Regions from separate parts of the Paenibacillus sp. FSL K6-1318 genome, predicted to be linked through region 3. Evidence: predicted binding sites of a transcription regulator. Region 3 holds the regulator's gene; each other region holds the start of a gene.
The links. Region 3 encodes CtsR, which represses protease genes until heat stress. Its sites were predicted from a motif close to ATGGTCAATAAAGGTCAAACA; they were not measured.
Positions count from the first base shown of each region.

Region 1: clpP (ATP-dependent Clp endopeptidase proteolytic subunit ClpP) is a predicted target of CtsR. The motif match lies at 1,581-1,601, and genes of this name have one in related genera.
Region 2: clpP (ATP-dependent Clp endopeptidase proteolytic subunit ClpP) is a predicted target of CtsR. The motif match lies at 2,561-2,581, and genes of this name have one in related genera.

Region 1 is NZ_CP150270.1:187,825-192,115, reverse strand. Features, by position in the region: gene NYE45_RS00940 (sugar-binding domain-containing protein) at 1-1,011, opposite strand, end outside; tRNA gene NYE45_RS00935 (tRNA-Arg) at 1,439-1,513, shown strand; gene clpP (ATP-dependent Clp endopeptidase proteolytic subunit ClpP) at 1,691-2,287, shown strand; gene NYE45_RS00925 (DUF4163 domain-containing protein) at 2,457-3,554, opposite strand; gene NYE45_RS00920 (SIMPL domain-containing protein) at 3,941-4,291, opposite strand, start outside.
Region 2 is NZ_CP150270.1:5,286,885-5,291,175, reverse strand. Features, by position in the region: gene NYE45_RS23515 (hypothetical protein) at 15-854, shown strand; gene tig (trigger factor) at 993-2,333, shown strand; gene clpP (ATP-dependent Clp endopeptidase proteolytic subunit ClpP) at 2,712-3,302, shown strand; gene clpX (ATP-dependent protease ATP-binding subunit ClpX) at 3,315-4,291, shown strand, end outside.
Region 3 is NZ_CP150270.1:5,909,844-5,914,134, forward strand. Features, by position in the region: gene NYE45_RS26525 (ATP-dependent Clp protease ATP-binding subunit) at 1-214, opposite strand, end outside; gene NYE45_RS26530 (protein arginine kinase) at 400-1,470, opposite strand; gene NYE45_RS26535 (UvrB/UvrC motif-containing protein) at 1,499-2,023, opposite strand; gene NYE45_RS26540 (CtsR family transcriptional regulator) at 2,055-2,516, opposite strand; gene NYE45_RS26545 (GNAT family N-acetyltransferase) at 2,978-4,153, opposite strand.

The DNA.
Region 1 (4,291 bases), 1.1 Mb from region 3:
TACGATGACTTCGGCAGCAGCCTCATCAATAATCAGAATATCTTCCTGACCAAATCGTAGCACGGAGTGTATGGCAGCAGCTTTGCTTTTGCCACCTGCAATTCCGATCACGACATCGGTTCGTTCAATATCCTGAAGTCGCATTCCCAGTGTAAGCATGGTATGAACCACATCACCCTGATCATTAAAGTAATAACCGAAAGACTCAGATACGGCCCCTTGCTCTTGGAGTTCATCTATAATCTCCGTCGCAAGTTTACGTCTTGTCGCCATCTCCACGGCATCACCAATTCCATGAATAACAATCCGCGATTTCCGAATCAGCTCCAGAATTTCCTGAACACTGGGGTCCTGGATTAATGATTCATAAGCATGGTCACTAAGCAAATCCGGTACATGCAGGAGTTTGTATTGCGCTCCTACCCGTTTTGCCATTGTGGATGCGATCGTATTTGCCTGAATTTCAAGGCTTTCTCCAAGTCCACCGCGTGCCGGTACGAACCAGACACCTTTGAGCGATGTTGGCGGAGTCAGCTGCTCTGCGACTTCGGCCGTTGTTGATCCGCCAGTAACGGCGACAACGTCGTTGTCACTCATGATATTGCCGAGAGCCTTCGCTCCGGCTCTGCCCAGTTCCCTTTTGGCAAATGGAGAAACATCCGAATCGCCAGGAACCACAACTACCTTTTGCAGACCGTAGGCTTGCTTGATGCGCTCTTCCAGCTCGGATAATCCGAACAACTCTTTGGCAACGGGCTCTAACTGCTGCAGCAAATCATACCCTGCCTCGCTGATCTTCATTCCTGCACTGTCAATTTCAATAAGTCCCTGAGCCTTTAACAGATCGGTCTCAGCCCTCAGAACCCGCTCGGTCATCTGCATGGAATTAGCTAACGTTCTCCGTCCGATCACATCCGATAACATGATCTGTTGCAGAATCGTATACCTCTTTTTCAAGATATCCATGAGATCAGGCAGAAGCTGCTTTTGTACTTCTAAAATCGTTCGCATGCTTTCCACTCCCGCAAGTTCTCGTTCCAAGCTCTCTTTCGTGGCCCTAAAACGTCCCGGGTTAACTTTTTAAGTCCCACGTCTATTCTACCTAAAACTGACGTGACATGCAAGTGTTTCAATGTCTTATTTCGACACGCTTCCAGCGTTTGTACGCGCCTATTTTCACAATCCTGGACTTCCATGATTGATGATTACCTCGCGCATACCATATATAGAAGAAACAAATTATTTCTATCTACATATCGCTCAGAAACACATTTCATATGGCATGTCCAAAACCTCTAATAGCATTTACTTAAATGCACTCTTTATCCACTCTTCTTCATCATGATCATTTTTAGCTCAATCCAAACCAACATGCATAACGAACTGCTTGCAATTAAATATTTCATGAGCTATAATCATTATTGCTGTCACATAATGTGCGCCCGTGGTCCAATGGATATGACGTAGGCCTCCGAAGCCTGAGATCCAAGTTCGATTCTTGGCGGGCGCGCCATTTTTATTTAACAGCTCATAACCCTTTTAACCAATGAAACCGGAAAGGTTTCTTTTTTTTGCAAGTTAGTTTGACTTTCTTTGACTTTTTGTTTGGAATTGTTTATTATGTGGGTAATACGGTAACAGTTTAAGTATAAACACCAATAACATTTACATTTCCGAGGAGGTTTTTCACGTGAGTTTTATTCCTATGGTCGTTGAACAGAGCAACCGGGGTGAGCGCGCCTATGACATCTATTCCAGATTGCTGAAGGATCGTATTATTTTCCTTGGTAGCGATGTTAATGACGTTGTGGCGAATGCCATCATGGCACAGATGTTGTTCCTAGCTGCGGAAGATCCGGAGAAAGACATTCACTTATACATCAACAGCCCAGGCGGATCCATTACAGCTGGTATGGCCATTTACGATACAATGCAATTCATCAAACCGGATGTATCTACCATCTGTGTAGGTATGGCGGCTTCCATGGGTGCATTCTTGCTGAATGCCGGTGCGAAAGGGAAACGTTTTGCGTTGCCTAACAGTGAAATCATGATCCACCAACCACTTGGTGGTGCTCAAGGTCAAGCTACTGACATCGAAATTCGTGCTCGCCGCATCCTGAAAATGCGCGATACCTTGAACCGCATCATCTCTGAGCGTTCAGGTCAACCGTTGGAGAAGATCGAGAAAGACACGGATCGTGACTACTTCATGAGTGCTGCTGAAGCTGCCGAATACGGTATCATTGATAAAGTTATCGAAAACGTAGGGTCCCAAGGCATCTAAGAGTAACGTAGACCACGGTCTAAGCGTTAACATAATCAACACCTAACGTAATCAGCAACACATCATTGTGTTGTCTATACGAGAAGAAGCCCTCATCATAAGCACATGATGGGGGCTTCTTTTTTTCATTTTATAAGAAAGATAACTTAGAGTGCACGATAATGATTCGTTACTTGGTTCCCGTTACATCGCTAAAAGGTTCTGTACCTTTAGGGAGAAGCTCTTTATACGTAAAAGGCATTTCAGGGAATCCCTCTGCGTACGCTGTATACTCATACAGCTGGAAGAACACGACCACACCCGTTGGTGTCACATAGAAATCCTGATCTTTATTTAACCCTTTGTAACCCTCGAGGTATCCACCGCGAGCTTTCAGCTGTTCGCCGACTTTTTTACCCAACGTCTCACGCATAGTTTTGTTGTTTTGCAGCACATCATCTAACGTAAGCTCCTTGCCTGTGTCCAGTGCAAAGGTGTGGCCCGTACGGGTTGTCATACCATGAGCGCCAGCATAATCCTCGTAGCGTTGTGTAATGAGTCCCAGAACGCCTCTTTCGTTGTACGTCACTACATAAGAGCTCTCAAATGCATACGGACGGTTGGCGGTTGCACCGCCGAACTCAGATGTCTGTTTCTTGAAGTCAGCTACATATGCATCCACTTCATCTTTCAGCACTTTGTTGATCGCTACTTCAGCTTCTTTGCTGGCAAGTCCACTCACCTGCGGATACTGAACATCCACTTCAGCATTTTTCACAGTAACATTGATTGTCGCCGCTTTAACTTTCACACTATTTTGTTTCACTTTACTGAGCGTCAACGTTTTGGTTTTGCCATCCCAGTTCCCTTGCACACCCAGATAATCTCTCATCGCCGAGAATGGGATGTATAGTCTGCCGTTGATCAGCTTCGCGTCTACTTGAGGATAGTAATTGTTAATTCGAACACTCGGCTCGCCGTCCAAAAGGCTGATGGTCATCGTGTTATTGGCTGCTGTCAGAGCATACTCTTTGGTTTTCGCATCATATTTCAAGGTTCCACCCGCTACATCTTTAACTGCTGTAAGAGATACCCAGGTTGAGCCTCCTTGCAAAAGTCCTTTTTGAGTCAGTGTTTTCCCACCCGATTTCAGGGTCACCTCAGCCGGGGTTGTCACTTTGGAGGATACAGAAGCCGCTTGTACCGAACTATCTTGCCACACTGCACCGCTCCCCACAATAATTCCTGCTGCAAGCAACGCACTTGTCCATTTTTTCCATGATGTCATATATAAAACTCCTCTCTGAATTTACAATTAGGGATCATTGCGTATGTAATTCTGAACTGATCGCATATCTCATACGCTCACCTCTCTATTATAATTAACCCAATTTCGGAAAGGTTTACAGCTGGAGTTACAATGTTGATGAATATCAGAGGGAAAATATAACGGGATATGACCTTTTTGTCACGAAAAACTATACAAAAAAGATACCAAAAAACAGCATTTCATGCAGCTTCAAAAGGGTATCATGCCTTCTAACTTCATCAAAGTTTGATTTTGCAACAAAAAAGACCTTGTCCCGGGGACAAAGTCTTTGTCATTATTTCGTTGTACTCCCTCAAATGACACTTGAAAGATTACTTGTGCTTACATTCTTAGTTCAATCTTGTTTATTTCATTTCATACGTGATATTCAAGATTGTGCTCACTTTAACCTGGCCTGTTTCAATCTCAGTGCCACCTGCTGTATCTTGTGCTTTGGACATCAAAGCCTCACTTGCATAGAATACAGGCACATTGGCATCGCCTTGGCTCACGGAAAGAACAGCACCCAGTTGACGTTTAACTGCTTTTGCAATGGCGCCAGCTTTCACATCGGCATTGGCAACAGCTTTCTCAATCACTTGGGACTCATAACTTTCCGGATTTTCTACAGTAAAGCGCACGTTCTCAATGTTGTTGGCACCTGCTTGTGAAGCAGCATCGAGCAGCTCGCCGATTTTGTCCATCTCACGATATGT
Region 2 (4,291 bases), 620 kb from region 3:
TTCAATTGACAGTGATGCTTGAAAATGAACGGTATGGTGAAGCGATGAAATTGCTTCACTTTTTGCTGCAATGTCAGGGACAGGAAGAGCGCCACTATGATGAATGGCGGGCCCTGCTCGAATGGCTTCAGGCTGCGTTCCCTCATTATGAAGAAACTTCGCCTGCCGTTCATGAGGAACGGGAAGAGGAAGAGGTTAGTGAGGAAGACATGGCGAGGCAGCATGCCCGTTTGAAGCTTGAACAGGATGATGGCTATGCAGATAAGATGCTTCGCACAGTAATGGAAGAGCCGCTGTCTGAACAGATGATGCTGGCTTTGGAGCAGCTGGCCTATCTTGATCTGCCGAAGATTGACGAGGCACTTACGAGTTGGTTAAAAGATAAGTCGCTTCACCCTTTACTTCAATTCCGGGTGCTGCAAACCTTGCGTCGCCGAGGCGTTCAAGGTATGATCCTGTTTACGAGAGGCGAAGAGCAGGTAGAGGTCGAGATTGATACCGTGCCTCTTAAACCAGAGGAATTCCCGCTCCAAATCGTTCAGATTCTGGAACGAGTGGCTGATCAGACGGAGGTTCATGAACCTACGCTCTTTTATTTTGCCCAGGAACTGTGGATACAATATGTGATGGCGGTGTATGGAACCCGTGATTATATATCGATGCTGGAAGAAAATGATTCCATGACAGATATATGGGCAGCAGCTCTACATATGACCGTTGCAGACAGTCTGGGTGGTTCGCATGATGAGGAAAATACCCGCTCAATGTATGCTGTGACAGGCGCGATGCGCTTTCGACTGGAGCAGGCTTATCGTTCGATGAAACAGTTTGTATCTGCCGGTTTGGACGGTTAATCGAGGCCGGAAACGTTTTCCTTAAACTGTATCAAGGGATTCCCCTTGAAAAAGAATCTAATCTTGTTTATACTAAAATGGTTATTTTGTACGTGATTGCCTACGTGAACATGTGAATTTTGGAGGGGAAAGTATACAATGAAAGCAACTTGGGAAAAGATAGAGAAGAACCTTGGGGTTCTTGAGGTTGAAGTGGATGCAGATCGTGTAACTGCAGCACTCGACAAAGCTTTTAATAAAGTGGTAAAACAAGCAAACGTACCTGGATTCCGTAAAGGTAAAGTACCACGTTCCATCTTCGAAGCACGTTTTGGTGTAGAGAGCCTTTATCAAGAAGCAATCGACATTTTGCTTCCTGAAGCTTATACAGAAGCAATCGACCAAACGGATATCTTCCCGGTTGATCGTCCTGACGTAGATGTTGAACAATTCGCTAAAGGACAAACATTCAAGTTCAAAGCGAAAGTAACTGTGAAACCTGAAGTTACCCTGGGTGACTACAAAGGAATCGAAGTTGCTGTAGCAAAAGGTGAAGTAACTGACGCAGAAGTGACTGAAGAACTTGAGCGTCTTCAACAACGTCACGCTGAACTCGTTGTAATCGACGAAGGTTCCGCTGCAAACGGCGACGTTGCAGTAATCGACTTCGACGGTTCCGTTGATGGTGTACCTTTCGAAGGTGGACAAGCTGAGCGTTATTCCCTGGAACTGGGTTCCAACACATTCATTCCTGGATTTGAAGAGCAAGTTGTGGGTCTTTCCACAGGCGACTTCAAAGACGTAGAAGTGACTTTCCCAGAGAGCTACCATGCAGCAGAACTTGCTGGCAAACAAGCGGTATTCAAAGTGAAAATTCACGAAATCAAACGCAAACAGCTTCCTGCATTGGATGATGAGTTTGCTAAAGATGTTAGTGAATTCGACACACTGGAAGAGTACAAAGCTGACCTGAAAACACAATTGGAATCCCGTAAAGCTGACGAAGCCAAAGCTGCTCAAGAAAATGCAGTTGTAGAAAAAGTGGCTGAGAACGCTGAAGTGGACATTCCTGCTGCAATGGTTGAGAGCGAAGTACAAAACATGATGCGTGATTTCGACAACCGTCTGCGCAACCAAGGTATGAACCTTGAAATGTTCCTGAGCTTCTCTGGCCAGACTCAAGCTGACCTGAGAGGACAAATGCAAGAAGATGCTTCCAAACGTGTTCGCAACAACCTGGTGCTTGAAGCTGTAGGTAAAGCGGAAAACATTGAAGTATCTGACGAAGAAGTGAATCAAGAACTCGAAAAAATGGCTGAATCTTACAAGCGTCCTGCTGATGAGATCCGTGGCATCCTCGAGGGTAATGGTTCCCTGGACAGCCTTCGCGATGAAGTTAAACTGCGTAAAACGATTGACGTTCTTGTTGAGAACAGCACAGTTGTTGAGCCAGTTGAAGCTCCAGCTGAAGAAGTTGTTGCAGAAGCTGACGAAAAATAAGACAAGCTGTTATCAACTTGTCAGTTGAATAAACGATAAGGCACGTGAATCATTGCGTGCCTTATTTTTAAATTATGACATCCATTTTATAGAAAATGAAGTAATAATATGGATGAATACTAATTTTATTGATCGGTGTACACTTTTTACATACCTATGACACTTCGTGCAAATAAAAAATGGCAATACGGCATAGGATGGCTTCAATTTGCACATACATAGAAAACATGGTTAAATATGATCAGGCAAAAAAGTAAACGAACTGATGTCTGACACGCTTGTGAAAAATGACATTGTCACAGGAAAGTGTTAGAATGAATTTGGGTTTGCTTTACAGGTGGCCTATGTCTAATTACATGTAGAAAAGAGGTTGGTCTCATGAGTCTGGTGCCAATGGTTATAGAACAAACCAATCGAGGCGAGCGGTCTTACGATATATATTCGCGTTTGCTGAAGGATCGCATTATCTTTCTAACCAGTGCGATTGATGACGATGTAGCCAATCTTGTCATAGCACAGCTTTTGTTTTTGGCAGCCGACGATCCTGAAAAGGATATCAGCTTGTACATTAACTCACCTGGTGGTTCTGTCACCGCAGGGATGGGTATATACGATACGATGCAATATATCAAGCCGGATGTATCTACCATTTGCGTAGGGATGGCAGCAAGCATGGGTTCTCTATTGCTGACAGCCGGTGCGCCTGGCAAGAGGTATGCGCTGACTAACAGCGAAGTGATGATTCATCAGCCGCTTGGCGGCATTCAAGGACAGGCTGCGGATATTAAGATACACGCAGAATGGATTATTAAAACACGTCAGAAACTGAATCAAATATACGTCGATCGTACGGGTCAGTCTCTTGATAAAATTGAGCGGGATACAGACCGCGACTTTTTCATGAGCGCTGACGAAGCTAAGACGTACGGCATTATTGACCAGGTGCTCAGTAGACCGATCAATTCCTAAAGGGGTGGTTTCATGTTTAAATTTAACGATGAGAAAGGGCAACTGAAATGCTCTTTTTGCGGTAAATCTCAGGAACAGGTACGTAAGCTGGTCGCTGGACCAGGCGTGTACATTTGTGATGAATGTATCGAACTTTGCACCGAAATCGTTGAGGAAGAACTCGGTCATGATGAAGAAGTAGACCTCAAAGATATTCCTAAACCGAAAGAAATTCGTAATATCCTGGATCAATATGTTATTGGTCAGGAACAAGCGAAGAAGTCATTGTCTGTTGCAGTGTATAATCACTACAAACGGATCAACACACAAAGCAAGATTGAAGATGTTGAGTTGTCGAAGAGTAACATTTTGCTGTTAGGACCTACGGGTTCTGGTAAAACGTTGCTTGCGCAAACGATGGCAAAAATTCTGAATGTACCTTTTGCTATTGCTGATGCTACTTCATTAACGGAAGCGGGTTATGTAGGTGAGGATGTAGAAAACATTCTGCTGAAGCTGATTCAAGCTGCTGATTATGATGTGGAAAAAGCAGAGCGTGGCATTATTTATATCGATGAGATTGATAAAGTAGCGCGTAAATCCGAAAACCCATCCATTACTCGTGATGTATCGGGTGAAGGTGTACAACAGGCACTCTTGAAAATTCTTGAAGGAACTGTGGCTTCTGTACCACCACAAGGTGGTCGTAAACACCCTCATCAAGAATTTATCCAGATCGATACAACGAATATCCTGTTCATTTGCGGCGGTGCCTTTGATGGTCTGGAGCAAATGATCAAACGTCGGATCGGTAAAAAAGTCATTGGTTTCAACACCGTTGCTGAGCAACAAGATCTGAAACCAGGTGAATATCTGGGCATGGTATTGCCGGAAGACTTGTTGAAATTCGGTCTGATTCCGGAATTTGTAGGCCGTCTGCCAGTCATCTCCACGTTGGAGCCACTGGATGAAGATACGTTGGTACGGATTCTTTCCGAACCGAAAAACGC
Region 3 (4,291 bases):
GGCCACGGCCAATCAGCGTTTCTACTTCATCCTGAATTTTTTCCAATCCGAGTCCCAGGCCGATCAGTGCTTTGGCTGCGATGCCTTCGCCTTCACGAATGAGGCCGAGCAAAATATGCTCAGTACCGATGTTATTATGACCGAGACGGACAGCTTCTTCCTGCGCGAGTGCGAGCACCTTTTGGGCCCGTTCCGTAAATCTTCCAAACATCATATCTCCTGCACCTCCATGGTTTTGGATAAAACGAGGGTCATCTAATGAAATAACCGTCGTATTCTTCATATCATTTTTGTTTGCAGCCGTGCTGCGAATAAAGTCATTCGGCATTCATACATGCCTTATTATATAAAAGCCGCAATGCGGCATGAAACCATAATTCAATACAATATCAGGCTAAGCTAGGACTGCTTCGCTGCATTGATCGTATCACGAATCAACTGAGCACGATAGATGTCACGCTCATCTGTGCGCATATCTTCCCCGAATGTTTTCTGCAAGAATCCCGGCTGAGTCATCACATTCAACTCATTCATTACCGTGATGGACAACCCATCCAGCAATCCGAGATCCACGCCAAGACGTACATCCGATAAGCGCTGTGCAGCTTCCTTTGAATCAACAATAGCTGCATGAGACAATATGCCGTAAGAACGCATGACACGATCCGTGATCCGAAGTCTGGAGTCGGTAATTAACCGTTCTCTGGCTGTACGCTCATGACCAATCATTTGTAATACAACACTATGCAGGTTCTCGATGACTTCCTGTTCGGTCTGTCCCAATGTAATCTGGTTCGAGATCTGGAACAGGTTACCCATGGCCTCGCTGCCTTCGCCGTAAATTCCCCTTACAGTCAATCCTACTTGGGAAACTGCGGTTAAAATGCGGCCAATCTGCTGCGTCATCACCAGGGCAGGCAGGTGCATCATCACCGATGCTCTGACACCTGTACCTACATTGGTAGGACAACTGGTTAAGTATCCTCTGCGATCATCAAAAGCATAATCCACGTGCGCTTCAAAAGCATCATCTATTGCGGAAGCTTTCTCCCAGGCTTCTTTCACCTGGAACCCCGGATAGAGGCACTGGATACGAAGATGATCCTCTTCATTAATCATAATACTGACGGACTCATCCTCACTGAGAATAACTGCACCATTCCTGGATTCATTCGCAAGACTTGGACTGATAAGATGTTTCTCCACCAGCACCCGTTTGTCGAGTTCGTCAATATCGATCAGATCCAACGTATGAAAATCCCCAAAGGCATGAACCTCATCGTATTGAAGTACTTCGCTCAGCTTATTCAGCACCTCTTCCGATTGCTCATTGGAAGCCAGCATCGGAAACGGAACATGCTGAAGGTTGCGTGCGATCCGGACACGGCTGCTAATGACGATTTCGGAATCAGCCGCATCACTGCGCATCCAGTCGCTGAGCGCCTTCTCTGTAAAGCGCAGATTAGGCATTACGCATCCCTCCTACTCATGACAAACTTTACTCCTGAGCTATCCCTTTTTCAAGTCCTCTGATCTGGTCACGGATCTGAGCCGCCTCTTCAAATTCCTCTTGGGCGATGCTCTCCTGGAGCTCACGCTTCAGATCGGCGATTTGCCGTTTCACCTTGATGCGACCACCAGCTCGTGCAGGCACTTTGCCTACATGGGACGTACTGCCATGAACCCGCTTGAACAAAGGGTCCAGACGGCTGTCAAAATATTTATAACATGAACTGCAGCCGAACCGGCCTATTTTGCTAAATTGTGAGTACGTCATACCACACTCTTCACATTGAAGTGCTTTTGCAGGTGGTGTTCCTGCCGATCCACTTTTGCCGGCTGGATCAAAATCGAGCAACCCGGACAACAGATTGTGAATGGAAAATCCACCTGATGTTCCTGGGATCATCTCCCCTTTTTCACGGGCACATGACTCACAAATATGGAATTCCGTCTTCTCTCCATTTACAATCTTCGTAAAATGAAGTGTCGCCGGACGTTTATTACATTCTTGGCACAGCATATTGATGTACCTCCTTTGACCCCGATAGTTTTCATTTACCGAGCAAAGATATTAACATCGCCTTCAACATTCTGGCACGAATTTGATCCCGGTAAGGAAGTTTGACCAATATAACCTCTCTAGATACAGCAGCTCGCATCAACCCGGCTTCCCGCTTGCTCAAGAATCGCGCTTCTTCCAGTTGATAGATCAGACCTTCGGCAGCTGTCTGCCCGATCTCATCACCAATACTATGATGCAAATGATTATGCAGAGCTGATTGGGCCGGTAATTCAATGCGCTGTATGCGAACATAACCACCACCGCCGCGTTTACTCTCTACCAGGTATCCCTTCTCGAGGGTAAAACGTGTGCTGATGACATAATTGATCTGGGAAGGTACACATGAAAATTGATCTGCCAGATCATTACGCTGAATTTCAACCATTCCTTCGGGACTTTCATGCAAAATACTCTTCAGATATCGTTCGATAATATCAGAGATATTACGCATCCAATCATCCTCCACTGTCTGAAACGTTAAGTCAATAAGGACCCACACGCCCCCACAGAGTACACCTTCTCTACCCATTTAACCAATCAGGAAAACAGCGAATCTTGCTTCCACAGACGTCAACAGGAGAGCGAAGGAAGCACGAAGGTCCTTTAATATTTCCTTGATCCTCCGATGAAATGAATCCCGTATATTGGCGATCACGCATCAGATTGTAGAAAGAAAGCTACTTAAGTATTAAACCTTTAGTTGACTTTGACTTTCTTTGACTTTATAACCATTATAGCATATTTTGTGGGTTTGCCAAGTGGGGTCACTATTCATTTTTTACGATTTTACACGAAATATTCCCCAGACACAAAAAAACCTCTCCAAAATTGCTGGAGAAGTCCTTTTGTCTTTCGATAACGCCGTATTTCTATATAAGCTAATCAAGTTGAACAGAACAGCGAGAATGGGCATCAGAAGAAATCGAGCAAGTAGGTTTCCCTTACAGGAATCGCTTGTTCCAAAGCCTTGATTGTTGCTTCTGGTCCGTGAATTCTTCCGATTCGTGCCATTTCTAGTGGTCTGCGATATCCCATCAGCACCGCCGTGAGAGCTTGAATATCTACCTTAATGGTCTGATCATCAGTGATTGGCTCGGATGTTTTCCATATGGACGCCGTTCCGTTCATCGCCACGTTTAGTTGCCATACCCCTTCATTCCACGGAGCGTGGGTATCTTCTACCTGAAGAACAATCTGTACGGGTGAATCCTGGCTTGCAAATGGATACTGAGATATAAACTGCTCCACACTAACGATGCGTGCCATAAAGTAAGGTACAATCTCCTGCTGAATCCGTGGGTTATCCAATTGGAAAGCGAGCGTATCACTGGCTGGTGCCTGCAACGTAACTTCCTGGATCATGGAATCATGATTCGCAATGAAGGTCCACAGCCCTTGTCTAGCCTCTTCATTCAAATAGATGATCTCTTTAATGGTAAACTTATTTTCCTTTACCTCATATAAAAGATAACCTTGTGCTACATCAGCTTCATCATAATATACAGCCTTCTGGCTGGTCCCATTAACAAGAACTGAATTTTCCCACCTTGCATCATCCCGAACCAAAGTTCCGTTATAACGCTCAGCGTAAGCACTGTATACTTCCTTTAGTGTGCTGAGGCTCGGATCGCCACGTCGGATCGTTCCAGGTGTCGCTTTTTTCGAAGGCAAATGAGCTGTAGGTACTTTATAGCGTTTAAATTCAACATAAGTCTCCCACCCATACTTCCGATAGAAACCAAAAGAGAATGGATGCAAGAACGATATACTTTGTTTGTTACGTTTCATTTCTTCCAACGCATGCTTCAGCAGACCCGCTACCCAGCCTTTGCGTCTATACTCTGGCCAGGTGGCTACACCAGCAATACCGCCCATTTCGAACGATCTGCCATGAATATAGGTTTGAAAAGGGATAATGTGAAGTTTGGCTCCTAGCTGCCCATCCTCGTATACACCCCATATATCCTGTGACGAAAATTGACTACGCCGCTTTTCCTTTTGTTCATCACTCATTACCACTTGAAAAGCATATTCGGAAAGTGCCATCGCTGGTTCAAAATCATTTACCGTCAATTTCTGAATTTCCATCTCATCCTGCACCCCGTTCTCTAGAATGTTGAGATCATTTTCAAAATGAAAGTCTGATACGCCATCTATGTATCCACTATGAGTGTGTCAGAGGATTCCTGCAAAGTCAAATAAGAGATGCTTTCGCACCCCCTAAAA